2 regions of the Plantactinospora sp. DSM 117369 genome follow, and region 2 is predicted to be linked to the other one. Evidence: riboswitches for the same ligand, from Rfam matches in the RefSeq annotation. Region 2 holds a riboswitch; the other holds the start of a gene.

Region 1 (14,312 bases), 520 kb from region 2:
TCCAGGTGAAGTCGTCGCGCAGCCGGAAGACCGCGGTCTTGCCGCCGTTCTCGTAGCTGTACTCCTTGGCCAGCTCCGGCGCCTTCTTGGCGTTGGCGTCGATCCGCAGCAGGTGCGGGTACATCGCGTTGAGGATCCAGGAGTCGGTCTTGCTCAGTGACTGGAGCGGGTTGAAGTTCGACACGTCGGTGGTGGTGCCGATCCGCAGTACGTCGCCGCCGCCGGAGCTGTCCCCGGACGACGAGTTGCCCTCGTTGAGCCCGCACCCGGACAGGCCGAGCGCGGCCGCCGCGCCGAGCGTGACGGCGACCCGCCACCGGCGGGTACGGCCGGAAATGGTCCTGCTCACCAAACCTCCCGAAGAACGCGAATGATGTTGCCGCCGATGACCTTGGCGATCTCGTCGTCGGAGTAGCCGTGCGTGACCAGCCAGCCGACGATGTTGCTGAAGCACTCGGCCGGGTTCTCCAGGCCGGAGACGTACGGCACCCGGGGGTGGTCGACGGCGCCGTGCGCCTTGCCGATCGCCAGGTGGCCGGTGAAGCTGTCGTGCAGCCCGACGTGGTCACCGAAGTTGGTGTCCGGGCCGAACGCCACGTGGTCGATGCCGACCAGTTCGACGCAGTAGACGAAGTGGTCCATCACTGACTCGATCGAGTGGTGCGGATGCGCCTGCGAGAGCGTGGTGTGCGGGGCGGCCTCGATGCCGATCACCCCACCCCGCTCGGCGCAGGCCCGGATGACGTCGTCCGGCTTCATCCGGGGGGTGTTCCAGACCGCGCGGGCGCCGGCGTGGGTGATGAAGACCGGTACCCGGCTCGCCTCGATCACGTCCAGCGAGGTCTGGTCGCCGGAGTGCGAGACGTCGATGGCGATGCCGAGCTTGTTCATCCGGTCGACGGCGCGCCGGCCGAAGTGGGTCAGCCCGCCGTCCCGGTCCTCGGAGAGCCCCGAGCCGAGCATGTTGGCCTGGCTGTACGCGATGCCCATCTGGCGTACGCCGAAGCCGTACAGGATGTCGATCCGGTCCAGTTCGTTCTCGATCATCGTGGCCGCCTCCAGCCCGGCCACCAGGGCGAGCTGGCCGTTCCGCTTGGCGGTGAAGATCTCCTCCAGGGTGGTCGCCACGACCACGTAGTCCTGCTTGGCGATGTCGGCGAAGCGCAGCCCGATGTCGTAGATGACGTCGTCCCACTTCCAGGCGTGCTCGCTGGTCACGCAGCCGGTGCCGTTCATGAAGTTGTCGAACACCGCGGTCATGCCGGACCGGGCCAGGCCCTCGAAGCCGAAGGAGTTGCGCCCGGTCCGGTTGTAGTCCCGCAACTGCGTCACGTCGGCAGGCAGGATCTTCGGGTGCTCGTGCAGCGAGATCGCGGCGTGCTCGCGCAGCAGCCGGGCGACCCGGTCGGACTGCTCGTCAGTCAGGCCGAGGTCGTGCGCGGGCACCCGACCGAGTTGTGGGGCGAGGTCGAACACCTTGAAGTCGACCTGTGGGGTCAGATAGTCGAACGACCGGTATCCCGTATAGCGGGAAGCACGTTCCTGCACTAGTCAGCTCACCTCGGAACACTCAGAGGCATGAGGATGGAGGTCTGACCTCCTGCCTTTCGGGGACCGTACGTGAGATCACTGCGCATTGGGAAGATCTCGTGATCCGACCGTTATCTACCGGGGTGTCGTTGGACGCTGCCGGAAACCCGCTGGTAACAAGGCTTGTCGTGTCGGAACAGGGGCGCGACGAGGGGTCGGCGCAGCCGGGTCGACTGCCTGGCGAGCGTGAAGATCGGTTCTCTGGAGGTCTGACCACTGCCGATCGGGGCGGGCCGACGGGCCACTCGGCCGACCGCTGGAGCTGACCCGGGCACCAGATTCTGGGACGCGGGAGCGCCGGTGGCGGCGCCGCCGGGACCGGACCAGCGGGGCCGGGAGGCTTGCCGGCAGGGGAGCCCTACGTCCCTCCTTGCCAAAGCGGCAAGGATAGTTGCTGGGATCGCGCTTCCTCGTCACCGTTGAAGCAAGAGCAACACGGCGGTTGCCACCGGCTTCTTTCGGACGACTTCACCAGGAGCAGAACGATGAGCGAGGCCCACGACCAGCATGGATCGCCGCACGCGGATGACTCCGCGTTCGGGCCGCAGTGGTGGGAGCGCCACTACCAGGAGCACACGGCGAAACACGGCTCGCCGAGTCCTCAGTTGGTGGCCGAGGTGAAGGGCCTTCCCGCCGGGTCGGCCCTCGACGCGGGCTGCGGACGCGGAGTCGACGCGCTCTGGCTTGCCCGGCAAGGCTGGCAGGTGACCGCGGTCGACGTCTCACCGACGGCCGTCAGCGACGCCAAGGACTTCGCGCACCACGAGCCGGACATCGCCGCACGCATCTCCTGGGTCGTGGCCGACCTGACGACCTGGCAACCGCCCCAGCAGTACGACCTGGTGGTCAGCCAGTACGTCCACCCCGCCATTCCCTTCGGTGAGTTCGTTGCCCGGCTGGCCCAGGCTGTCGCCTCCGACGGCACGCTTCTCGTAGTCGGCCACGATCATGCCGATGAGCACTCGGCGGCCCATGCTCCGGACAGGGCGTCGATCGGTCTGGACGCCGTCACCGGCTCCCTGACCAGAAAGCTGTGGGAGGTCGACGTGGCGGAGTCGCGGACACGTTACGTCGGGCACGGCTCGACCCGGATGAGCATTCGCGACCTGGTGGTCAGGGCCCATCGCAAGCCGATGTGAGGGCGCTTCCGCCCGAAGCGACCGCTCGGGCCGACCCATGGTGCCAGTTCCGAGCCACCTGAGGACTGCGACCCGACTCGGCGCAACGACGCGGCGTGCCGGGTCGAGCCGTGCCGGCTCCGCTGCTCAGGGCTGTCCGCCGGCAGCGCTGGGCACTAGTCGGTGGGCAGCGGCTCGTCGTCCGGCGGGCGAAGCGCCGAGACCGGGCGCTCCGGATCCGTGGCGACCAGGCTGAGCAGAAGCGCGAGGTCGGTGACCAGGCTCTCGACCGTCTCCGGCGCGAAATGGCGCAGGTCGTACCTGGCGTGCAGCCCGAGCCGCTCGCCAGGCACGACGAGCAGGTTGAACGGGTGGTGCGACGCCGACCACCGGCCGTCGAAGCGTACGGAGAGAGTCGACGCGTCGGCCGTACCGGTGAACAGGTCGTTGTCCATCGGGTACGTCTCGAAGTCGAGCACGGTCTCGAACAGCGGCACCCCGGCGGGCAGCCCGGCCCAGGACCGGACCAGTGCCGGCGGCACGTGGTCGAACGGGCGGGCCAGTGCCTGGCGTGCCTGCAACCCGCGCAGCCACACCCCGACCGGCTGGTCGGGCCGGATCCGGACCCGGACCGGCACGGTGGTGGTCAGCGGGCCGACCAGGGCCTCCGCCGCCGTCCCGGCCGCCCGGCCGGCGACCGTCGAACCGATGACGATGTCGCCGGTGCCGGCGCGGGCGGACAGCAGCCTCGCCCAGCAGCCCTGGATCACCGTTCCCAGTGCGATCCGCTGCTGACCGATGGCCTCGTGCAGCAGGTAGGTGTCCTCGCTGGTCAGTTCGAGGGAGTATTCGTCGAACGCGTCCGCCGGCTCTCCCCGCCAGTCCGGCGGATCGCTCTGGAGTGGACCGCACGCGGGCCGGTCGGACAACTCCGCGCGCCAGAAATCCTCCGCCTCGGCAAGGTCGCGGGCGGCGGCCCAGGCGATGTGGTTCCGGAACGGCGCCGGAGCCGGCAGCGGGGCGTCCCGGCCCTCGATCGCCGCCCGGTAAGCGGTCAGCACCTCGCGGAGCAGGATCGGCAGGCTCCAGCCGTCGACGACCAGGTGGTGGGCCGTCCAGACCAGCAGGTGCTCGGTCTCGGAGACGCGGAGCAGGGCGAACCGGGACAGCGGCGGGTCGTCCAGGGTGAAACCCCGGACCCGGTCGGCGGCGAGGAACTCGGCGAGGCCGCGCCGGCGCTGACAGGCCCGGATCGTCCGTAGGTCGTCGAGGTGCCATTCGGGTGCCGGCGGCTCGGCCACGACCACCTGGACGGGCTCCTCGGCCCCGTGCCGGACGAAGCCCGTGCGCAGCACCTCGTAGCGGGCGATTACCTGGTGCCAGGCCCGCTGGAACTCGGCGACCCGCAGCCGGCCACGGATGACGAGCCGTACCTGTTCGAGGTCGCGCGCCGGATCCACCTCGTCGGAGGCCGGGTGGAGTATGCCGCGCTGGACCGGCGAGAGGGGGTAGCCGTCCCGTACGTCGACCGAACTGGTCATCCCGTCACCTCCTGAGGCCGGGTGGACGCGGCCGGAGACCCCGGGACGACCACCGGGCCTGGCGCGGCCTGCACCCGCGACGCGAGAAGAACTGAGCGGCTCATGTGGGCAGTGACAACTCCCTGTTCGCGCACCTGCCGGTACAAGGGACGACAGCGCACGGAAACATGGAGATCCATGATTCGACGCCGAGTGTCGCCGACGTTACCAGGGGTGGCGCGGCGCTGTCTCCCCGCCGCGCGTGCGATCGGATCCGGGGCCTTTTCGGCGAAATTGTGCCTGCTCGTCGTTCCGCTCTGCGGAACGGTGCTCGCCTTGATCATCGCGTCAATCCGTTCGGTGAGCCTCGGGCACACCACACTCCCGCCGAATCCGGACGGCTGCGCTATCCCGCCTGCTCCGACGGGCCGGCAAGGTACTCGCGCCAGGTGATCCGCCCCCGGTTGCCGGTCGAGGGCACCAGCGCACCCGCCCGGAAGGCGCGGCCGAGCCGGCCCGGCACCGGCAGCCGGAGCATCCGACGCCGGATCCGCCGCGCCGCCAGCCATTCCCGGACGAGCGTGCCGCCGTCCAGTTCCGCCGGCCCGCCGAACTCCTCGGTCGCCCCGGCGGGTGCGGCGGTGACCCGCCAGCGCAGGTGCGCGGCGACGTCGGCGACGTCGACCGGCTGCGCCGTGATTCCCGGATCGACGGGCAGCACCGGCAGCCAGGCCAGCCGGGACAGCGCCTCGGCCAGGAACCCGTGGAACTGGGTGACCCGGAGCACCGTCCACGGCACCGGGCCGGCCGCGACCGCCGCCTCCGCCTCGATCTTGATCCGGAAGTACGGCCACGGCACACGGTCGGCTCCGACGATCGACAGGTACACCAGGTGCCGCACCCCGGCCCGGGCGGCGGCCTCGACCAGCCGGCGCGTGCCGGCCGCGTCGACCTGGCGGGTGTAGCTGCCCTGGTAGGGCGCGGCGGCAAGGTGGACGACCGTGTCGACCCCGTCGACCGCGGCCGGTAGCCCGTCCCCGGTGACCAGGTCGAGCCGGACCCGGCGCACCTCGCCGCCGGCCGGCCGGTCCGGGCCGGGTTTCCCGGTCGGCGCCGGCGCCCGGCCGGCGGCCCGTACGGCGTGCCCGGCTCCGGCCAGCTCCGGGGTGAGTACCCGGCCCAGCCGCCCGGTCGCCCCGGTGATCAGGATTTCCATGGATGTCTCCGCAGGTCGTCGGATCGGGCCGACCCGGACCGACGGTCGGCGGGCGGGCCACGGTGGCGTCGCGGAAAGGACGGGCGACCACCCGTCGTTGTGACCGCGCCTCGGGCCCGCGCCACGTCAATGCCGGCGGGGAACGGGCGACCGTCGCCGTCCCGCTCGTTCCACCTTCCCCCACCCGTCACATGGCGGGTGCGGGAGGATGTCGACACGCCGACACGACATCTTGGGGTATGACTTTCGGGCCGTCCCTATATATGGTGTTGATCGTAGCTGGTTCGGCCGCCGCCCGGCGGTCGAGGCAAGAGGGAACCCGGTGGGAGTCCGGGACTGCCCCGCAGCGGTGAGTGGGAACGACCGCCGTCATCACGCACTGGGTCGTCCGGCCGGAAACCGGACCGCCTGGGAAGCGACGGCCAGTAGGCGAACCCGGGTACGCCCGCGGCCGGCCCACGAGTCCGAAGACCTGCCAGCGCGCCGCGTACGAGCCCGTACGCGGCGGTCCGAGGCCGCGCGGGACGGCCGACGCCACCGACGTACGCCAGCGCGTGCCCGTCGGCGTCTCCGCGCGGGCTCCTCCACCGGAGGAGCCGAGTGCGCGAGGAGAGAGTTGTGACGGTCACCGAGGCCACGCCGAACGGGGCAGCGCCGGGAGACGCCGAGCGGTCGACGATGTCGGGAACCGCCGGTCACCGTGCCGGCCGGGACGCCGGACCGCCGCGGGTCCGGGACCGCGACGGCGGCACCGCGACGGCCGACGTCGCCACGATCGCCCGCGCGCTGCGGCACGAGGCCGACGACCTCCCCGACGTCGACCCGGTACGGGTGGCGACCCGGGCGGTCAACGGCCTGCCCGACGGGGCGACCGCCGCCGAACTGCACCGGCTCTGCGTGCAGACCGCCGCCGACCTGATCGGGGAGGAGCCCCAGTACTCCCGGTTGGCTGCCCGGCTGCTCGCCGGTTACCTCGATCAGGAGGTCCGGGGGCAGGGCGTCGGCTCGTTCAGCGAGTCGATCCGACTCGGGCACCGGCACGGCCTGATCGGCGACGAGACGGCCGAGTTCGTCCGGGCGCACGCCGACGAGCTGGACGGCGCCGTCGACCCGGCCGCCGACCGGCGCTTCGAGTACTTCGGGCTGCGGACGGTCTACGACCGGTACCTGCTGCGGCATCCGGTGGACCGGCTGGTGCTGGAGACCCCGCAGTACTGGCTGCTTCGGGTCGCCTGCGGGCTGTCCCGTACCCCGGACGAGGCGATCGGCTTCTACCGGCTGATGGCCTCGCTGGCCTACCTGCCCAGCTCACCGACGCTGTTCAACTCGGGCACCCGGCACACCCAGATGTCCTCCTGCTATCTGGTCGACTCGCCCCGGGACGAACTGGACTCGATCTACGACCGGTACGCGCAGGTGGCGCGGCTGTCCAAGTTCGCCGGTGGGATCGGCATCGCCTGGTCCCGGGTCCGCTCCCGGGGCGCGTTGATCAGGGGCACCAACGGTGCGTCCAACGGGATCGTCCCGTTCCTGCGTACCCTCGACTCGTCGGTCGCGGCGGTCAACCAGGGCGGTCGGCGCAAGGGCGCGGCCTGCGTCTATCTCGAACCGTGGCACCCGGACGTCGAGGAGTTCCTGCAACTGCGGGACAACACCGGCGAGGAGGCCCGGCGGACCCACAACCTGAACCTGGCCAACTGGATCCCCGACGAGTTCATGCGGCGGGTCGAGGCGGACGGGACGTGGTCGCTGTTCGACCCGGACGAGGTGCCGGAGCTGCCCGACCTGTGGGGTGCGGAGTTCGATGCGGCGTACCGGGCCGCCGAGGAGCAGCGCCGCTACGTCCGCCAGGTCCGGGCCCGTGACCTCTACGGCCGGATGATGCGCACGCTGGCCCAGACCGGCAACGGCTGGATGACCTTCAAGGACACCTCGAACCGGCTGTGCAACCAGACCGCCGAGTCGGGCAACGTGGTGCACCTCTCCAACCTCTGCACCGAGATCCTCGAGGTCTCCAGCGACACCGAGACCGCCGTCTGCAACCTGGGTTCGGTCAACCTGGCCGCACACCTGGCCGCCGGCCCGGCCGACCCGGGCGGTGCAGCCGCCGCACCGGACGGGATCGACTGGGTACGGCTGCGGGAGACCGTCCGGACCGCGGTGACCTTCCTGGACCGGGTTATCGACATCAACTACTACCCGAGCCGGGAGGCGGCGGCGAGCAATCCGCGCTGGCGGCCGGTCGGGCTCGGTGTGATGGGGTTGCAGGACGTCTTCTTCGCGCTGCGGCTGCCGTTCGACTCGCCGGCCGCGAAGGAGCTCTCCACCCGGATCGCCGAGGAGATCTACCTGACCGCGCTGGAGACCTCGGCCGGGCTGGCCGAGCGGTTCGGCGCCCATCCGGCGTACCCGCAGACCCGGGCGGCGGCGGGGCAGCTCCAACCCGACCTGCACGGAGTGGCCGGCCGCCAGACCGCGCGCTGGGCCGCGCTGCGCGACCGGATCTCGGCGTACGGGCTGCGCAACTCGCTGCTGGTCGCGATCGCCCCGACGGCCACCATCGCGTCGATCGCCGGCTGCTACGAGTGCATCGAGCCGCAGGTCTCCAACCTGTTCAAGCGGGAGACGCTGAGCGGGGAGTTCCTCCAGGTCAACACCGCCCTGGTGGCGGAGCTGAAGGCACGCGGGCTGTGGACGGAGCGGATCCGGACCGCGATCAAGCGGGCGGACGGCTCGGTGCAGGGCATCGAGGAGCTGCCGGCGCAGGTGCGCGAGCTGTTCCGTACCGCCTGGGAGCTGCCGCAGCGGGCGCTGATCGACCTGGCCGCCGCCCGGGCACCCTACGTCGACCAGTCCCAGTCGCTGAACCTCTTCATGGCCGCGCCCGACATCGGCCGACTCAGCTCGATGTACCTGTACGCCTGGAAGTCCGGGCTGAAGACGACCTACTACCTGCGCTCCCGCCCGGCCACCCGGATCCAGCAGGCGACGGTCGCGGTGCCGCAGGGCTCCCGACCCGCGCTCGCCGCGGTGACGCTGCCCGGCGCGGACTCCCCGGACGCGGTGTCGGCCTGCTCGCTGGAGAACCCGGAGTCCTGCGAGGCCTGCCAGTGACCTCCGCCGCCACCCCGACGACCGACCCCGCCACCACCGACCGATGCCCCAGCGACCGTGAGGGACCCATGCTGCTCGACCCCGGAATGGACCTGACCCTGCGCCCGATGCGCTACCCGCACTTCTTCGACCGGTTCCGGGACGCGATCAGGAACACCTGGACCGTCGAGGAGGTGGACCTGCACGCCGACCTGGCCGACCTGGACCGGCTCTCCCCGGCCGAGCGGCACCTGGTCAGCCGGCTGGTGGCGTTCTTCGCCACCGGCGACACGATCGTGGCCAACAACCTGGTGCTCAACCTCTACCAGCACGTCAACTCGCCGGAGGGCCGGCTCTACCTGTCCCGCCAACTCTTCGAGGAGGCGGTGCACGTGCAGTTCTACCTCAACCTGCTCGACACGTACGTGCCGGACGACGAGGAGCGGTTCGCCGCCTTCGCCGCGATCGAGAACATCCCGTCGATCCGCCGGAAGGCCGAGTTCTGCTTCAGGTGGATCGACTCGGTCTTCGAGCTGCGTGCGCTGAAGACCCGCGACGACCGCCGGGCCTTCCTGCTCAACCTGATCTGCTTCGCCGCCTGCATCGAGGGGCTGTTCTTCTACGGGGCGTTCGCGTACGTCTACTTTCTCCGCTCCCGCGGGCTGCTGCTCGGGCTCGCCTCCGGCACCAACTGGGTGTTCCGGGACGAGTCGATGCACATGGCCTTCGCTTTCGACGTCGTCGAGACCGTACGCGGGGAGGAGCCGGACCTCTTCGACGACGAGCTGCGCGGACAGGTCCGCGAGATGCTCGCCGAGGCGGTCGAGTGCGAGGTGCAGTTCGCCGAGGACCTGCTCGAACACGGAGTCTCCGGACTCTCCCTGCGGGACATGCGGGAGTATCTCCAGTACGTCGCGGACCGCCGGTTGGCCCAGCTCGACATCGAGCCGCTGTACGGGTCGGCGAACCCGTTCGCCTTCATGGAGTTGCAGGATGTGCAGGAGCTGTCCAACTTCTTCGAGCGGCGGGTCTCGGCGTACCAGGTGGGGGTGACCGGCACGGTACGGTTCGACGACGACTTCTGACCCGCCACATTGCGCGCGCGCGGCGTGCCGGTCGGCCGCCGCGCGCGTACCGGTCCGGCGGACCGCGCGGCCACCGGTAGCCTGGCCGGGTGACCGGAGCGCCGCAGACGGAAGACCGAGCCCCCCTCTCCGCCGCCTCGCTGTTCGACGCGCGGTTCATCGCCGACCCCTATCCCGGGTTCGCCGCCCTGCGCACGGCCGCCCCGGTGCACCGGCTCACCCTGCCGGACGGCGCGAACGTCTGGCTGGTGACCCGCTACGCCGACGTCCGTGCCGGGCTCGCCGACTCGCGGCTGTCGCTGGACAAGGCGAACTCCACCGACGGGTGGAAGGGTTTCTCGCTGCCGCCGGCGCTGGACGCCAACCTGCTGAACATGGATCCGCCGGACCACACCCGGATCCGCCGGTTGGTCCGGCACGCCTTCGGGCCACAGCGGATCGCCCGGCTGCGGCCGAAGATCGAGGCGGCGGCCGAGCGGCTGCTGGACCGGATCGCCGCGGCCGGGCGGGCGGACCTGGTCGCCGAGTACGCCGGTCCGCTGCCGGTCACCGTCATCTCCGACCTGCTGGGGGTGCCGGAGGCGGACCGGGCCGCGCTGCGTGGCTGGACCGACGTGATGCTCGCCCCGCCGACCGACGATCCCCGCTCGGCTGGCCGGGCGGTCCTGGCGATCCAGGACTTCCTGGTCCGGCTCATCGCCGACAAGCGACGGAACCCCGGCGACGATTTGCTCACCGCGATGATCGCGGCCCGGGACACCGGTGCGGACGACGCCGCTCGTGGCGTCGACGGTGCCGCTTCGGGCGCGCCGGATGGCCCCGGCCCGACGGCCGGCGGCGGCGCCGCGGACCCGGGCCGGCACAGCGGCGCCGACCGGTTGAGCGAGGACGAGCTGACCTCGCTCGCCTTCCTGGTGCTCTTCGCCGGCTACGAGAACTCCGTGCACGTGATCGGTACCGGCCTGCTCGCCCTGCTGCGCAACCCGGAGCAGTTGGCGCTGGCGCGTGCCGGTGCCGAGCCGTCGCCGGCCGCCGTCGAGGAACTGCTCCGCTATGAGCCGCCGGGCACGGTGGCGTTGCGCCGCTTCGCGGTCACCGATCTCACGATCGGCGGGGTCACGATCCCGGCCGGGGCCACGGTGCTGCTCTGCGTCGCCGCCGCGAACCGGGATCCCGAGCGATTTGCCGATCCGGACGCGCTCGACCTGGAGCGGCCGGACAACGCCCACCTGACGCTCGGGCACGGCATCCATTACTGCGTCGGTGCGCCGCTGGCCCGGCTGGAGGCGCAGATCGCGATCGGGGCGGTCCTGCGCCGGTTTCCGAAGCTGGCCCTGGCGGTCGACCCGGCCGAACTGGCCTGGCGGCCGTCGTTCCGGACCCGAGGGCTGAGCAGCCTGCCGGTCACCTTCTGAGCGGCGCTCACCGGCCGGGCCGCCGGCGGCGGTCATGCTCGGCCCGGGACCCGAACGGTTCGAGGGCGGGACCGGGCGCCGCGCCCACTCGTGGCGGACGGCGCCGCGTGTCATGCGTAGCCGACGGCGCCGCGCGTCACTCCTAGCCGACGGCGCCGCGCGTCACTCCTAGCCGACGGCGCCGCGCGTCACTCGTAGCGGACCAGGTCGGCGGCCCGGGTCCGGGCCAGCGGGCCGGCGGCCAGGACGCCGGCGAACGCGCCGGCCAGGGTGGTTGCCGGCACGGTCGCGGCGAGCAGCATGGCGGAGGGGAGTTCGGCGAGACCGGGACCGGCGCCGATGCCGACCAGCACCTGGTCGGTGAGCAGCCGAAACACCAGTAGACCGATCGGCAGGCCGGCGAGCGCGGCGGCGAGGCCGAGCGCGGCACCGCCGGTCGCGGACTGGGCGAGGGTCTGCCGGACGGTGAACCCGACCGCGCGGAGCACTCCGAGGGTACGCGCCCGCTCCCGGGCACCGGTCAGCAGCGCGGCGGCCAGGTTGGCCAGGCTGACCGCCAGGACGAGGGCGGCCAGCAGGCGCATCGCCACGGTGTACGTACCGAGGTCGTCGGGGTCGGACGTCCGGGCGTGCACCGTGACGCCGGGGCCGAGCCGGTCCCGCAGCGCGGCGGCCAGCGCCTCCGGCGTACCGGCCGGGCCGGCCGAGACCAGGTACGCGTCCGGCGGTACCCCCGGCAGCATCTCGGCCCGGTACATCAGCAGTTCCCCGGTGTCCTCGGTCTCGCTGTACCAGCCCACGACGGTCAGCCGCAACGGGGTGTCACCGGCCCTGACCTCGATCGTGTCGCCGACCTGGAGTCCGAACCGGCGCAGCAGGCCGTACCCGGCGATCGCCTCGCCGGGTGCCCGCAGCGGCCTGCCCTCCCGGACCAGGAACCTGGCGTCGGCCGGATCCCCACCGATCGCGCGGGACAGGAACGTCTGGTCGCCGAGGGTGGTCCGCCGGTCGAGCTGGCTGTACCAGCCGGCGGCGTCCGGGGTACCGGCCAGCGCGGCGGCCAGGGTGGCCGGGTCGGTGCCGTCCGCCACCACGACGGCGTCGTAGGGGTCACCGGTCCGGGCCGGCTCGGCGATCAGCCGGTCCACGGTGGCGGTGAAGCCGACCCCGACGACGACCGCCGCCACGGCGACCGCCAGGGCGGCGGCGGTCAGTGCCGAGCGCCCGGGACGGGTGAGTACGGCACCGAGACCGTACCGGCAGGCGGGGCCGAGCCGGAGCCGGTCGAGCATCCGGGTGACCCGGGCCGGGACCGCGCCGCGCGGCGGGGCGTTGCTCAGCACCTCGGAGACCGGTTGCCGGACCGCCCGCCAGGCCGGTAGTACGGTGGCCGCGGCGAGCACCGTGCCGACCAGCAGGGCGGAGCCGAGCAGCGACAGCGGCGCGATCCGCAGGCCCGGCCGGCCGAGCGCGCCACCGAGGCCGAGCTGGAGGAACGGGGCGAGCAGGGTGCCGGCCACCCAGCCGGCGAGTACGCCCGCCGCGCCGAGCAGCAGCGCCTCGGTGAGCAGACCGATGATCACCTGCCGGGTGGTGTAGCCGATCGACTGGAGCAGCGCGATCTCCCGCCGCCGGGCCATCAGCCGGGCGGTGGCGGTACCGGCGACCACGAACGCGGCGGCGAGCAGGACGAAGATGCCGAAGCCGGCCAGCGAGGCGCCGAAGATCCGGTCCCCGACGAGGATGTCCGCCCTGGTGTCCGGCCACGGCTGGACTCCCTCGACGCCGTTGCGGGTGCCGACCCGGGCGGCCACCGCGTCAGCCTGGCCGGGGTCGACCAGCCGGGCGACCAGCAGCGCGGTCCGCCCACCCGCCGTCGATCGACCGGTCCCGGGCGACCCGGCCGGATCACCGGCGCCCGGCGGGTCCGGGGTCGGAGCGGCACTCGGCGGGATCGGGTTCGGGCCGGCGCCCGGCGGCAGGGGATCACCGGCGCCCGTCGGTGTCGGGCCGGTCGTCGTGGTCGGACCGGCGGTCGGCTGCGGGGTGAGCGTGGCCAGGGTGGCCGGATCGACGAAGAGCCGGATCGGGTCACAGTCCGGATAGAAGCAGTCCGTCAGGTCGACCGCGGTGCCGACCACGGTCAGGGTCGCGGGCCGACCGCCGACGGTCAGCCGGACGCGGTCACCCGCGCGGATGCCGGCCTCGGCCGCGGCGGCCTGGTCGAAGACCACCTCCCCGGCTACGCCGGCCGCCGGCCACGCGCCGGTACGCAGCAGCGGCCGGCCCACCGGAGACGTACCGGTGACCAGGGTGGTGATCCGGGCGTCGACCGATTCCCGGCCGAGCGCGACCGCCGCATCGAGGTACGGGCTCACCGGGGAGGTCACCGCGAACGCCGGGTCCAGGCGTACCGCCTCCAGCGCCTCCGGAGTGCCGTAGACGACCAGGTCCGGGCGGCCGGCGTCGTGGTAGACCCGGTCCACCTCCGTACCGCCCTGATCCCGCACCGACAGCCCGGCGACCACGCCGGTGGTGGCCAGCGCGGCGACCAGCGCGGTGGCGATCGCGGTGGCCCGGTTGCCGCCGCGCAGGCCGGAGCGGGCGAGCCGGAGGACGGCGGACACGGCTCAGCCCTCCAGGTTGATCAGGTTGCCGAACGCCGGCCGGCGGGCCGAGCCGGTCAGGTCCCGCTCGTCGGCGATCTGCCCGTCGAGCATGGTCACCACCCGGTCGGCGGCCGCCGCGACCCGGTGGTCGTGGGTGACCAGCACGATGCTCTGACCCTCCTCGTGGCGTCGGCGCAGCAGGTCGAGCACGGTCTCGGCGGCGGCCGAGTCCAGTGCCCCGGTCGGCTCGTCGGCCAGCAGCACGTCGGGGCGGTGCACCACGGCGCGGGCCAGGGCCACCCGCTGCTGCTGGCCGCCGGAGAGTTCGGCCGGCGCGGCGTCGGCGGCCTCGGCGACGCCCAGCTCGTCGAGGACCTCCAGCACCCGGCGGCGCGCGTCCCGGCGGCCGACGCCCTGGAGCACGAGCGGCAGCTCCACGTTGCCGGCCACCGTCATCGTCGGCACCAGGTTGAGGAACTGGAAGACGAAACCCACATGCCGGCGGCGCAGCATGGCCCGTTCGCTCTCCGAGCGGGTGTCCAACCGGTGGCCGGCCAGCCACACCTCGCCCCGGTCGGGGCGGTCGAGCCCGCCGAGCAGGTGCAGCAGGGTGGACTTGCCGCAGCCGCTCGGCCCGGTCACGGCGACCCAGTCGCCGGCCGCCAC
Region 2 (14,312 bases):
TTCCGCGGGTACGGTCGGCGTTCGCCGATGCCGGACGGCTGGCCGACGCCTGGTACGTCGAGCGGGCCACCACCGCCACCGGCCGGGAACTGCCGCTGGCCGAGGTCGACCCGGACGGGGTGCCGTACTTCTCCCTCGCCGTGCTGACCAGTCCCACCGGCGACGCGGTCGCGGCCGGCGTCGGCGCGACACCCGGCGTGGCGGCGTCGACCGCCCCGACGCCGGTGACCGAGGGCGGGGCGGTGGCCGAGGGCGGGGCGGTGGCCGGCAGGGTGACCGTGGTCGGCCTCGGCCCCGCCGGCAGCGGCTGGCTCACCCCCGAGACCAGTCAGGCGCTGCGCGAGGCGGAACACCTGGTCGGCTACGGCCCGTACGTCGACCGGGTGCCGCACCGTCCCGGACAGCACCGGCACACCTCCGGCAACCAGGTCGAGATCGAGCGGGCCCGGCACGCCCTGGAGCTCGCCCTGGCCGGCGCCCGGGTGGCGGTGGTCTCCTCCGGCGACCCGGGGGTCTTCGCGATGGCCACGGCGGTGCTGGAGGTCGCCACCACCGACGAGCGGTTCGGCGCCGTGCCGGTACGGGTGCTGCCCGGGCTGACCGCGGCGCAGGCCGCGGCGAGCCGGATCGGTGCCCCGCTCGGCCACGACTTCGCGGTGCTCTCGCTCTCGGACCGGTTGAAGCCCTGGGCCGTGATCGAGCAGCGGTTGGCCGGCGCGGCCGCCGCCGACCTGGTGCTGGCGCTCTACAACCCGGCCTCGGCCAGCCGCCGGTGGCAGGTCGAGGCGGCCCAGAAGGTGCTGCTCCGGCACCGGAGCGCGGACACTCCGGTGGTGATCGCCCGGGACGTGGGCCGCCCGGGGGAGCGGATCACCGTGGTCCCGCTGACCGAACTCGATCCGTCCGATGTGGACATGCGCTGCCTGCTGATCGTCGGCTCGTCCACCACTCGGACGAACCGGCGGGCGGACGGTTCGACCGTGGTCTGGACGCCCCGGACCTATCCCGGCTGACGGTCCCGGCCACCGCCGTACCCGCGGCGCCACGGGTACGGCGGCGGCCCAGCCTCACGGCAGCGCGGTCTCCAGCCAGGCCAGCGCCGCAGCCACCTCGGTGGCCGTCGCCGGCAGGGCGATCGGCGCCGGTCGCTCCACCAGCACCACCGGCAGCCCCAGCTCGCGGGCGGCGACCAGCTTCGCCATCGTGTACGTCCCACCGCTGTCCTTGCTGACCAGCACGTCGATCCGGTGCGCCGTCAGCAGTTCCCGCTCGGTCGCCACCTGGTACGGCCCACGGTCGCGCAGCACCGTCACGTTCTCCGGCAACGGGATCGTCGGCTCGTCGACCACCCGGACCAGCAGCCAGGTGCCGGTCAGGTGCAGGAACGCGCCCAGTCCCTGCCGGCCGGTGGTGACGAAGGCCCGGCGGCCCAGCCGGGGCACCAGCTCGGCGGCGGCGGCGAGATCGGGCACCCGGTGCCACCGGTCCCCGGGACCCGCCGTCCAGCCGGGACGCTCCAACCGCAGGTACGATACTCCGGTCGCCTCGGCCGCCCGGACCGCCGACGACCTGATCCGTGCCGCGTACGGGTGTGTGGCGTCGACGAGCACGTCGACCCGGTGCTCGGCCAGCCAACGGGTGAGTCCGGCCGGTCCGCCGAACCCGCCGATCCGCACCTCGCCGACCGGCAGCCGGGGATCGGCGACCCGGCCGGCCAGCGAGGAGACCACCACGGTGTCGGGACGCCCGACCAGTGCGGCGGCCAGTTCCCGCGCCTCGGCGGTGCCGCCGAGCAGCAGCACCCGGGTCGTCACGGCGCGACCGTAACGGCCGGCTCCGGCCGGGACAACCCGGCGGCCGTCGGGTGGTGACCTCCGACACCCGAGTGGCCGGCACCGACCCGCCACCCGCCGGTCGCCGGAGCGGGTTCCCCGGCCGGTGGACCCGGCGGTGCGGCGTACCGGGCCGGTCCCGGCCCCCGCCGCCCGACCGGTGTCCCGGTTGACCGGCAGGTACCGCCCGGCTACGGTCGACTGGCCATCTGCGGCGGTACGAGGGAAGCCGGTGAAAGTCCGGCGCGGTCGCGCCACTGTGAGCGGTCCCGACCCCGGTCGGGTCCCGCGAGCCAGGACGCTCGGTCGTCGCAGCCTGTCGATGGGGACGCGTCATCCCCGAGGAGGTCTCACGCGCATGTCCAGCCCTGTCCCGGCCCGTCCGCTCAGTCACCCGGTCGTCTCCGCCCGGCTACTGTGGACGGCCCTCGCCGTCGTGGCCCTGCTCGCCCTGCTGACCTACCTGGTCGCGTTCGACCAGGGGGCCGTCTCGCGCAGCGGCACGTACCTGCACGAGCTGATGCACGACGGCCGGCACCTGCTCGGCGTACCCTGCCACTGATCGACGTCCCGCCGTGCCGACGTTCCTGTCCGTACTGCTGCGTGGCCTGCTCGCAGGCCTGGTCGCCGGTCTGATCGCCGGGACCTTCGCCTACCTGGTCGGCGAGCCGCGGATCGACGCCGCGATCGCGATCGAGGAACAGGCGACCCACTCCGCACCCGAGGTCGGGGCCGACCACCACGCCGAGGAACTGGTCGGTCGCGACGGTCAGCGCGCCGGGCTGTTCCTGGCCACCGGGCTGTTCGGCGCCGCGATGGGCGGCCTGCTCGCCACCGGGTACGTCCTGCTACGCCGTCGACTCCGCACCTCCGACGACGGCCGGGCGGCGCTGCTGCTGGCCGGCGCGGCGCTGCTCGGCGCGGTCGTCGTACCGTTCGGCAAGTATCCGGCGAACCCGCCGGCGGTCGGCAATCCGGCCACCATCGACCAGCGGACCGGCAGCTACCTGCTGCTGGTGCTGCTCGGCCTGGTGGCCGTCTGGGCCGGGGCCCTGGCACACCGCTCGATATCCCCGCATGGCTCGGAGGCACTGCGGGCCGCAGCGGGGTTCGGCGCGTTTCTGCTGGTCACGATGGTCGCCTACACCGTGCTGCCGTCGTTCGCGGAGGTGCCGGACGACTTCCCGGCGACCCTGCTGTGGGAGTTCCGGCTCGCCTCCCTGGGCACCCAGGTGGTGCTCTGGACCGGGATCGGCCTGTTCTTCGCCGTGCTGCTCGGCAGGCGGGGCCGGGACCGGCAGCCGTCCGTCGACAGTGGATCCGAGCGGTCCGCCGAGACGCCGGACGGTGCCGAGGCCCCGGCCGGACGGTGAGCCCGACCAGCCTGCACCTGGTCGCGCACGCCCACACCGCCGCGCTGCGGCGGGCGGTGTTCGGCGGTGGCGACGACAGCCTGGATCCCGCCGGCCTGGCGGCGGCCCGCGCGCTGGCCCGCACCGGGCCGGGTCGGCGCGGGCCGTTCGGCCGGATCGACGCCTGCTTCAGTACTCCCGCCGAGGCGGGCCGGCAGACCGCGTACGCGCTCGGCCTGCAGCCCACCGCCGTGCCCGCGCTGGCCGACTGCGACTACGGCCGGTGGACCGGGGTGCCGCTGGCCGAGGTCGGCGCCCGGGAGCCCGACGCGCTGCGGGACTGGCTCGGTATGCCGGACGTCGCCCCGCACGGCGGCGAGTCCGTCGAGGCGCTGCTCGACCGGGTCGACCGATGGCTGACCGGGCAGCGCGACCGCGGTGGGCGGATCGTCGCCGTCACCCATCCGGCGGTGGTCCGGGCCGCGCTGGTCCGGGCGCTGCGACTGCCGGCCGCCACCTTCTGGCGGCTGGATGTGGCGCCGCTGGCGGTGGTCCGGCTGACCGGGCGCGGACCGGGCTGGCAGCTCCGGATTGGCGCCCCGCCCCACGCCGCCGAGGCTGACGGCGCCGACCCGGAATAGCCGGCGGGCCGACCTGGTTCCCCAGGTATATTTGACGCGTCAACGAGATGGGGGACGGTCGTGCGGGCACAGCGGTGCGGCCTGACCCGCCGGCGCGCCCCGGCGGCCCCGTTTTCGGCGCCGCGCTGCGCCGTCCCGAGTTCGAAACGGCCGTCCGCGCCGTACTCCGATAGCGCGACCCGGAACGGCCCGGTCGGGACTATCAGGTGTGTTCCCGCGACCGGTCGGCACCACCGGCTACCGCGATGGCCAGCCCGTCGAGCCGGTCCCGGTCGCCGATCACCTCGATGGTGCGGATCCGCCCCGCCTCGACGGTGAGGCGCAGCGCGGCCATCAGCCGACCGCGCGGGGCGATCACGATCCCCGGAGTGCCGTCGACCCAGGCGGTGCCGCCCATCCGGGCCCGGGCGGCGAAGTGCCGGGTCTCCTCGGCCACTGCCTGAGCCCCGCGCAGGTCGGTCGGCATTCCGGCGGGCAGCAGCACCGGATCGGCCCGGCGTACGACGTCGGGTGCCAGCAGGTCGAGCAGGGTCTCCAGGTCACCGCCCCGGGACGCGGCGAGGAAGGCCGCCACGAGCGGAAGATGCCGGGCGGCGAGCCGCCGCTGCTGCGGGGCGGGGCCGTGCACCCGGTCCCGGGCCCGACTGGCGAGCTTCTTCGCCGCCACCGGTGAGCGGTCCAGCACCCGACCCACCTCCTCGAACGGTACCGAGAAGAGGTCGTGCAGCACGAAGGCGACCCGCTGCGCCGGTGAGAGCCGGTCCAGCACGACCAGCAGCGCCAGCCCGACCGACTCGGCGAGCAGCACCTCCTCCTCCGCCGTCCGGGCCGGGGAGGCCACCGGAGTCGTGTCCGGCAACTCCGGCTCGGGGAGGGCGACCTCGGCCCGGCGGCGCCGGGCGCGCAGCATGTCCAGGCACTCCCGGGCGGTGACGGTGGTCAGCCAGCCGGTCGGGTTGCGCACCTCACGCAGGTCGGCCTGGCTGGCCTTCAACCATGCCTGCTGCACGGCGTCCTCCGCGTCGGACAGCGAACCGAGCAGGCGGTAGGCGACCGCCCGCAGGTGTTGCCGGTCGCGGGCGAACCGGTCGGCGAGGAATTGGCCGGCGAGAAATTGGTCGGCGCTCACGGGTCACCTTCTCCAGGCATCAGACGTCATGGGGGTGACCAGCCCGAGACGACCGTACCCGCCGAGCCGAGGAGAGCGACCCTGTGAGAGTACCGACGATGCCCCGTGTCATCCGCCCGGGCCGACCGGCCGGAGGTGCGCGGTGCTGACCGCGTACGTCGTGGTGGCCGCCCTGACCATTGTGGCCTGCGCCTGGAGCGCCGCCGCCGACCTGGCCCGGACCGAGTTCGTGCTCGCCAACTCCGCCGCGGTGGGCGTGCCACCGTCCTGGCTGCCGCCGCTCGCCGCACTCAAGGCCGCCGGAGCGGCCGGCCTGCTCCTCGGCCTGCTCGGGGTGCCGGTGGTCGGGCTCGCCGCCGCGATCGGCCTGGTGCTCTTCTTCGTCGGAGCGGTGACCGTGCACCTGCGGGCCCGGGTCTTCCGCACGCTGGGCTACGCCGGCGGCTTCCTGGCGCTCGCCGTCGCCTGCCTGGTGCTGGAGGTCGCCGTCGCGCGGTGACGGTACCGCCGACCGGGACGGGGCGACCGCCTTGACAAGCCTGCCGGGGATCCAGAATTCTCAGTGGATTGTATCGTTTCAGCCCGGTCGTAGATCGTCCCACCCGGTGGATCGGGTCGTACCCACATTGGAGACCCATGAGATTTCGAACCAGGCGAGGCCGGCCGGTCGCCGTACTGTCGCGGGCGCTCGTCGCCGGCCTCTCGGTGACCGCGTTGCTGGTCGGCGCTCCGACGCCGGTCTCCGCCCAGCCGGGCGGCGCCGGAGAGCACGGACCCCGCCTCGAACGCCTCGACCGCGGGCTCGTCGCGGTCGCCACCGCCGACGGGGTGTTCCTGAGCTGGCGGCTGCTCGGCGCCGAGGCGACCGGGCGGGGGCGCACCGGCCTGACCGGTGCCGACTTCGCCGTCTACCGGGACGGGCGACGGATCGGCACCGTCACCGACAGCACCAACTATCTCGACCGGGCCGGCACCGCCACCGCCGCCTACCAGGTCGCGGCGGTGGTCCGGGGCCGGACCGGCGCCCGGGGCGCACCGGTGACGGCGTGGGCCGACGGCCATCGCGACCTGCCGCTGCGCAAGCCGGCCGACGGGGTGACCCCGACCGGTGAGGCGTACACCTACTCGGCGTCCGACCTGAGCGTCGGCGACGTCGACGGCGACGGGCAGTACGAGTACGTCGTCAAGTGGGACCCGTCGAACTCCAAGGACGTCTCCCAGGTCGGTTACACCGGGGAGGTCTACCTCGACACCTACGAACTCGACGGCACCCTGCTGCACCGGGTCTCGCTCGGCGTCAACATCCGGGCCGGGGCGCACTACACGCAGTTCCTGGTCTACGACTTCGACGGCGACAACCGCGCCGAGATGATGCTCAAGACCGCCCCCGGCAGCAAGGTCACCCGGTACGACCGGAGCGGCCGGGTCGTCTCCGAGCGGTACGTCACGATGCCCCGCGAGGACGTTCGGGCCGGCTACGCGCACACCGACGACTACCGGCTGAGCCCGGAGACGTACCGGCAGAAGCTCGTCGACCTCTTCCTCGGCTGGCACCGGCACCCGGAGGTGGTGGCCGGGCGCTGGCCGGCGACCCTGGAACAGGCCTTCGGCATCGCCCCGACGTACACCTATCCACTGTCCCGGGCCGACGCCGAGGCGCTGGTCGACCACTTCGTCGACGTCTACGCCCCGGCCCGGAGTACCCGCAACGCGCTGCGGGCGTTCCAGGGCTTCATCGTGGACGGGCCGGAATACCTGACCGTCTTCGACGGCGCCACCGGCCGCGAGTTGCAGACCGTGCACTACAAGCCCGGCCGGCACGACGACGGGCTGATGTGGGGCGACTACGCGATGAGCCGGATCGAGCCGGGCAACCGGGTCGACCGGTTCCTCGCCGGGGTCGCCTATCTGGACGGCCGGCACCCGTCGGCGATCTTCGCCCGGGGCTACTACACCCGGGCCACGCTGGTCGCCTACCGCTGGGACGGCCGGCGGCTGCGCGAGGACTGGTACGTCGACAGCGGTTGGGTGCCGATGACCAACCCGTTCAACGACAGCCCACACGGCCGGGAGGGCACCGACCCGGAGTACGGCACCCTGACCACCCAGGGTGCGCACTCGCTCAGCGTCGCCGACGTGGACGCGGACGGCAAGCAGGAGGTCGTCTACGGCGGTGCCACCATCGACCACGACGGCAGCCTGCTCTACAGCTCCTACGGCGTCCTGCCGCCCGGCAGCGCCAACCCGGGTGCGCGGGCGAAGGTCGGGCACGGCGACGCCATGCACGTCACCGACATCGACCCGGCCCGCCCCGGGCTGGAGATCTTCATGGTGCACGAGGGCGCGACCGGTGCGCCGTACGGCTACGCGCTGCGGGACGCCCGCACCGGCGAGGTGATCTACGGCGGCTACACCGGGGTGGACACCGGGCGTGGCATGGTCGGCGACGTCGTCCCCGCCGAGCCGGGCCTGGAAACCTGGGCGACGGTCGTCGGCGGCCAGCCGGACGGGCCGGGGCTGCGTACCGCCGACGGGGACCTGCTCGGCACCGTGATCCCCGGCACCAACCAGAGCATCCGGTGGGCGGCCGACATGACCACCCAGATCGTCAACGGCGCGGGTGAGGTGACCCCGAGCATCGACGACTGGCAGCGGGGCCGGCTGCTCACCGCCGAGGGCACCCGGACCAACAACGGGACGAAGGGCAACCCGGGACTGGTCGCCGACGTCCTCGGCGACTGGCGCGAGGAGTTGCTGACCCGCACCGTGGACAGTTCGGCGATCCGGATCTACCTGAGTACCGAGCTGACCGACCGCAAGCTCTACACGCTGATGCACGATCCGCAGTACCGGGTCGAGGTGGCCCGGCAGCAGACGACCTACAACCAGCCGTCGTACCCGAGCTTCTATCTCGGCTCGGACATCAACTGGTCCCGGGTGCCGCTGCCGGGACGCTGAGCGGCGGCGGTCCACCCGGCCGGCCCGGGACGGGACCCGGCGCTCCACCCGGAGCGCCGGGTCCCGCCGTTCCCGGCAAACCCCCGGACCACCGCCGGGGCCGGGGAACCAGGTGCCGGGGGCGCGGCTCGTCCCCGGTGGAGGTGGTCAACGATGCGACCCGCCGCATGCTCGCCGCCGTCGCCGTGACCCTGGTCGGGCTGGCCGGCACCCTGCTGCTCGCCCCGACACCCGCCCGGGCCGGCAACTGGGCGGTCACCGTGCGCTGCCGTGCGCCGCACCCAGCGCGTACCCGACCAGCACGACCCAGCTTGCCGCGTCCCCGGCCGCCGACACGGTGGCCCCGATCCACACCCTCCGGAACGCGGCGTTGCCCAGCGGGGAGCCGCTCTTGTCGATCACCCGTGCATGCCTCAGCGGAGCCGCCGGCCGGCGCTGGCGGATTTCGGCCGACTCAGTCCGGGTCGGGTAGCAGCCCCTGCTCACGCAGTTGCTGGCAGTGCAGCTCCGGCGGCGGCTCCGGATCCCAGTCCGAGGGGCGGGGGCCCTCCGGGCCGTCCGGGCCGACCCGGACGAACCGCTCCACCCGGGTCACCCGGCAGCGAACGCCCCGGATCTCGAACTCGTCCGTACGGGGAGCCTCGAACTCCTCCAGCGCCCGGGTGTACGCGGCCCGGATCTCCTCCAGCGACGCGTCCTCGTGCGGCACGATGTCACTGAACCGGAAGGCCGCCGAGTCGCGGGCGGCCTGCGGCGTCGGGTACGTGGTGAACGACCGGGGTTGCCAGCTCCCGTGCACGTACTCGCCGATGGTGAAGCCGACCGGCAGCAGCACCACGTTCGGATGGGTGGCCAGCGCCCGGCGGGAGTCGGCCCGGACGTCGTCGGGGACGATGCCGGCCTTGTAGTACGCGGGGACCATCTCGATCCGCAACAGGCCGTCGGCGAGACCGGTGCTCGCGGCCGGGTCGATGACGAAGCCCTCCTCCTGGCACCGCACGCCGCGCGTCTTGCCCGGCGGGTACGGGTCCGGGTCGGTGGGCCGGGGTGGTTCGGGTCCGTCCGGTCCCATCCGGATGAACGGCTGGGCGCGGATGATCCGGTATCGACGGTCGTGCACGGTGAGGTCGTCGACCACCTCCCAGTCGAGCAGCCGGATCGCCTCCTGGTACTCCCGCCGTTCGGCCGCGTGCCCGGGGTCCTGCGGTGTCTCGCTCAGCAACCGCCGGAAGTACGAGCCGAGGGCGTCCCGGCTGCCCTGTGGCTGGTCGCCGCTGAGGCTGAGGATCCGCCACCGGCCCGCCACCTCCTCGGCGTAGCCGAAGACCGGTGCGCCCCACATCAACTTCGGATAGGCGAGCGACCGGCGCCGGGCGTCGTCCTCGGAGACCGCCGACACCGGATCGTTCCGTTGCGCTATCCGGATCAGCAGATGATCCGGCACCTGCCTACCGTGATGAGTCATGCACGCAGTGTGCCCCGGTCATATGCGATGCGCAGCCCTCCGCACCCGGGCAATGTTGGTACAGATACCACCGCCGACGCGTGGGAGCGCGGCCGCCGACAGGGCGGGCGGAGGGCCTGTACGGACGGGCTTTCCGGGGGCCGCGCCCGGCGCCGCCCGGCTGCCCCAGGACGGCGGGACGCCGGTGGCGATCTGGCCGCCCGTCTGAACTACTGTCGACGGCGGCCGAAATTGTCCTAGGACGCTCTACGCGGAGTACGCCCGGTCACCCGGCCGAGGCCGGGGACATCCCTTCGGGGGGAACACGGATGTAGCGCATCGACCGACTTCGTAGGCTCATCCCAGCGGGTCGAACGGGGAGGAGACCGACATGTCCAGAAAGCTCAGTCGAGGCGCCCGGCGCTTGGTGGTCAGCACGCTGGTGGCCGCGATGCTCGGCGTCGCCGTGGCGCCGGCGGCGCCCGCCTCGGCGTCCATCCACAGTGAACAGTGGTTGCGGACCGGTGTGACCGACCTGCACGCCCTCGGCATCACCGGGGTGCAGGGCCTGGCCCGGGACGGCGTACGCGACAGCTATGCCCGGGCTGGCATCGCAGACCTGGCCACGGATGCGCCGGTACCCCGGGACGGGTACTTCCGGATGGGGAGCAACACCAAGACCTTCGCCGCGGTACTCGTGTTGCAACTTGTCGGCGAGGGGCGGCTCCGGCTCGACGACACCGTCGACCGCTGGCTGCCCGGTGTGGTGGCCGGCAACGGCAACGACGGCCGGCGGATCACCGTCCGGCAGCTCCTGCAGCACACCAGCGGCCTCTACAACTACACTCGCGACCTGCCCGGTCTCTCCTCCGCCGAGGGGTACGCCCGGCACCGGTTCGACCACTACGAGCCCGAGGAGCTGGTGGCGCTCGCCATGGCGCACCCGCCGATGTTCGCTCCCGGTACGAGCTGGGACTACTCGAACACCAACTACATCCTGGCCGGGATGCTGATCGAGCGGGTGACCGGGCGGAGCTGGGCGGCCGAACTGCGGGACCGGATCCTGCGGCCGCTGCGGCTGACCGAGACCTCCACGCCGGGGGACCGGGCGCACCTGCCCGGGCCGCACGCCAGGGGCTACCAGCAGTGGGAGCCGGGTGGGCCGCTGGACGACACCACCCTGTTCAACACCACCATGGCCTACACGGCCGGCGACCTGGTCAGTACCCCCTCCGACCTGGTCCGGTTCTGGCAGGCACTGCAACAGGGCCGGCTGCTCGCCCCGGCCCAACTGGCCGAGATGCGGCGTACCGTGCTCGCCGAGACCTTCCAGGACTTCCTGCCGGGCGCCCGCTACGGGCTCGGCATCATGTGGGCTCCGAACGCCTGCGGCGGCTACTGGAGCCACGGCGGCGACGTGCCCGGGATGAGCACCGTCAACGGTGTCACCACCGACGGCCGGCGGGCGATCGTGCTCTCCCTGACCACCCAGTTGGCCGGGGACGAGGCCGCGCTGGCCGTGCTGCGCCGCGCGGACGGGATCGTGGCGGACGCGCTCTGCGGCAGCGCGGGGTAGCCGCGCCGCGACCGCGCCGGTAGCCGGCGTGCCCACCCGCCCCGTGACCACCGGTCACGGGGCGGGTGGCCGCGTGTCCGGCCGGGGCTGGTCTGCCGAGGCGGCATCGATCGGGGTGGAAGCGTTGACGTGCCGATAGCACGCCGGTAACCTTTGGCCAACCTCCTGCAAAAACAGAACAGATCGATGCTCTGTTTACCACTGCCAAGCGGAACTTCCGTACATGCTGCTCCGCCCCGCTGGTGGTGCTCCTCGGTCCCGAGAGGCCGGCACCACTTCCACCGCGCTGACCCCGGCAACCGATCCGGCCGCCCCCCCGTTCCGCGCACGGCCGGTCTGCCGCCTACCCCCGCCGCCGCGACCGTGGCCCCCCCGCCACCGGCGCGGAACCGTCCCTCAGCGAAAAGGACAGTGATGAGACGCTCCGATCTGGTCCCGACGACGGCGACGACGGTCGCCGCCGCCGTGATCGCCACCCTGGGGTTGTGGGTGCCCGCCGCGCACGCGGCCGGCGCAGCACAGCCCGACCGCCAACAGACCGTCGCGGCCGACCCGGTCAGCCGGCCGGACCTGGCCGCCGCCCTGGCCGAGGTCAATCTCGCCCAGGGCCGCCCCACCCAGGCCAGCGGCCACGCCGACGTCTACGACTCGTCCCGGGCCGTCGACGGTAACCAGGGCAGCTACTGGGAGAGCGTCAACAATGCCTTTCCGGAGTGGATCCAGGTCGACCTCGGCTCGGCGGTCCCGGTCAACCGGGTCGTCCTGAAGCTGCCGACCGCCGGCTGGGGCACCCGTACCCAGACGCTGAGCGTGCAGGGCAGCACCAACGGATCGTCCTTCGGCGACCTGGCCGCGTCCCGGACGTACACCTTCAACCCGGCGGTCGACGGTAACTCGGTGACGATCACCTTCGGGCAGAGCAGCACCCGCTACGTCCGGATCACCATCACCGCGAACAGCGGCTGGCCGGCCGGCCAGGTCTCCGAGCTGGAGGTCTACGGCCCGGACGGCGGCGGTGGCACCGACACCACCCCGCCGAGCGTGCCCGGCACCCTCTCCTACACCCAGTCCGGCACGACGATCGCGCTGAACTGGGGCGCCTCGACCGACAACACCGGCGGCAGCGGCCTGGCCGGCTACAACGTCTACCGCAACGGCGCGCAGGTGGCGTCGCTCGGCGCCGTGACCAGCTTCAGCGACACCCAGCCGACCGACACCACCGTGTCGTACTTCGTCCGGGCCCGGGACGTGGCGGGGAACCTCTCCGGGAACAGCAACACCGTCACCCGGACCGGTACCCAGCCGCCCGGCTGCACCAACGTCGCTCGGGGCAAGCCGGTCACCGCCAGCGGTTCCACCTTCAGCTTCGTACCGGCGAACGCCGTCGACGGGTCGCTCGGCACGTACTGGGAGGGGGCACCGAGCTATCCGCAGACCCTGACGGTGGCGCTCGGCGCCAACCACGCGATCACGGCGGTGCAGGTCAAGCTGAACCCGGATCCGGCCTGGGGCACCCGTACCCAGAACTTCCAGGTCCTCGGCCGAGACCAGGCCGCGACCACCTACACCAGCCTGGTGCCGGCGGCGAGCTACCAGTTCGTGCAGGGCAGCAACGTGGTGGTGGTCCCGGTCAGCGCGACCACGGCGGACGTGCAGCTCCGGTTCAACTCCAACACCGGCGCCCCGTCCGGCCAGGTCGCCGAGCTGGAGGTCTGCGGCACGCCCGCGCCCAACCCGGACCTGGTGGTCACCTCGGCCACCTGGACGCCGGCCGCGCCGACCGAGACCACCCCGGTCACCCTCTCGGCCACGGTCCGCAACAACGGCTCGGCGGCGGCCGCCGCGACCACGGTCAACGTCAGCCTCGGCGGCACGGTCGCCGGCAGCGCCCCGGTGCCCGCACTGGCCGCCGGTGCCTCGGCCACCGTCACGGTGAGCGCCGGTACCCGGCCGATGGGCAGCTACCCGGTCGTCGCGGTGGTCGACCCGACCAACACGATCGTCGAGCAGAACGACGCCAACAACAGCTTCACCGCACCGTCGCCGCTGGTCGTCGACCAAGCCCCCGGCCCGGACCTCCAGGTGACCGGCATCGCCTCGAACCCGCCGAACCCGGCGGTCGGGGCCGCGGTGACCTTCACGGTGTCGGTGCACAACCGGGGTACCGCCGCGACCGGCGCGACCACGGTCACCCGGGTCACTGTCGGCGGCACCACGCTGAACACCAACACCCCGTCGATCGCGGCGGGTGCGACCAGCACCGTGGCGATCAGCGGTAGCTGGACCGCCACCAGCGGCGGGGCCACCATCACCGCCACCGCGGACGCGACCGGTGTGGTCGCGGAGACGAACGAGGGCAACAACGTACGCACCCAGTCGATCGTCGTCGGGCGCGGTGCCGCCGTGCCGTACGTGTCGTACGAGGCGGAGGCCGGCCGTTACCAGGGCACCCTGCTGGAGGCCGACCCGCTGCGCACCTTCGGGCACACCAACTTCGCCACCGAGTCCTCGGGGCGCAGGTCGGTCCGGCTGAACAGCACCGGCCAGTTCGTCGAGTTCACCTCGACCAACGCGGCGAACTCGATCGTGGTGCGCAACTCCATCCCGGACGCACCGGGCGGCGGCGGCATCGAGGCCACCATCAGCCTGTACGTCAACGACACCTTCCTGCGCAAGCTGACCCTCTCCTCCCGGCACAGCTGGCTGTACGGCAACACCGACGACCCGGAGGGGCTGTCGAACAGCCCGGGCGGCGACGCCCGGCGGCTCTTCGACGAGGCGAACGCGCTGCTGGCCCAGTCGTACCCGGCCGGTACCCGGTTCCGGCTCCAGCGGGACAGCGGTGACACGGCGGCGTTCTACATCATCGACCTGGTCGACCTGGAACAGGTCGCCCCCGCCGCCAGCCAGCCGGCGGGCTGCACCTCGATCACCCAGTACGGCGCGGTGCCGAACGACGGGCTCGACGACACCGCCGCGATCCAGCGGGCGGTCACCGACGACCAGAACGGTGTGATCGGCTGTGTCTGGATCCCGCCGGGGCAGTGGCGCCAGGAGCAGAAGATCCTCACCGACGACCCGCTGGACCGGGGCCAGTGGAACCAGGTAGGGATCAGCAACGTCACGATCCGGGGCGCCGGGATGTGGCATTCGCAGCTCTACACGCTGACCGAGCCGCACCTGGTAGTGGGCGGGATCAACCACCCGCACGAGGGCAACTTCGGCTTCGACATCGACGCCAACACCCAGATCTCCGACATCGCCATCTTCGGCTCGGGCCGGATCCGGGGTGGGCCGGGCGGCGCCGAGGGTGGCGTCGGGCTCAACGGCCGGTTCGGCGAGGGCACCCGGATCAGCAACGTCTGGATCGAGCACGCCAA

Evidence for each region. Region 2 has a riboswitch for cobalamin ahead of ACSMXO_RS16760 (CbtB domain-containing protein). Riboswitches for the same ligand answer to the same signal wherever they lie in the genome.
Region 1: linked by a shared signal. The riboswitch ahead of ACSMXO_RS18940 (ribonucleoside-diphosphate reductase subunit alpha) and the one ahead of ACSMXO_RS16760 (CbtB domain-containing protein) in region 2 are both predicted to bind cobalamin.

What each region holds. Positions count from the first base shown of each region.
Region 1 is NZ_CM132446.1:4,371,761-4,386,072, forward strand. Features, by position in the region: gene ACSMXO_RS18915 (ABC transporter substrate-binding protein) at 1-349, opposite strand, end outside; gene ACSMXO_RS18920 (dipeptidase) at 346-1,548, opposite strand; gene ACSMXO_RS18925 (class I SAM-dependent methyltransferase) at 2,076-2,729, shown strand; gene ACSMXO_RS18930 (condensation domain-containing protein) at 2,885-4,249, opposite strand; gene ACSMXO_RS18935 (SDR family oxidoreductase) at 4,635-5,444, opposite strand; cobalamin riboswitch at 5,708-5,938, shown strand; gene ACSMXO_RS18940 (ribonucleoside-diphosphate reductase subunit alpha) at 6,123-8,558, shown strand; gene ACSMXO_RS18945 (ribonucleotide-diphosphate reductase subunit beta) at 8,627-9,622, shown strand; gene ACSMXO_RS18950 (cytochrome P450 family protein) at 9,712-11,037, shown strand; gene ACSMXO_RS18955 (FtsX-like permease family protein) at 11,226-13,664, opposite strand; gene ACSMXO_RS18960 (ABC transporter ATP-binding protein) at 13,668-14,312, opposite strand, start outside.
Region 2 is NZ_CM132446.1:3,850,673-3,864,984, forward strand. Features, by position in the region: gene ACSMXO_RS16750 (precorrin-2 C(20)-methyltransferase) at 1-1,013, shown strand, start outside; gene ACSMXO_RS16755 (cobalt-precorrin-6A reductase) at 1,068-1,814, opposite strand; cobalamin riboswitch at 2,014-2,156, shown strand; gene ACSMXO_RS16760 (CbtB domain-containing protein) at 2,191-2,394, shown strand; gene ACSMXO_RS16765 (CbtA family protein) at 2,408-3,205, shown strand; gene ACSMXO_RS16770 (histidine phosphatase family protein) at 3,202-3,825, shown strand; gene ACSMXO_RS16775 (sigma-70 family RNA polymerase sigma factor) at 4,028-4,954, opposite strand; gene ACSMXO_RS16780 (DoxX family protein) at 5,097-5,453, shown strand; gene ACSMXO_RS16785 (rhamnogalacturonan lyase family protein) at 5,591-7,912, shown strand; gene ACSMXO_RS16790 (hypothetical protein) at 8,168-8,314, opposite strand; gene ACSMXO_RS16795 (DUF5954 family protein) at 8,367-9,356, opposite strand; gene ACSMXO_RS16800 (serine hydrolase domain-containing protein) at 9,748-10,932, shown strand; gene ACSMXO_RS16805 (CARDB domain-containing protein) at 11,347-14,312, shown strand, end outside.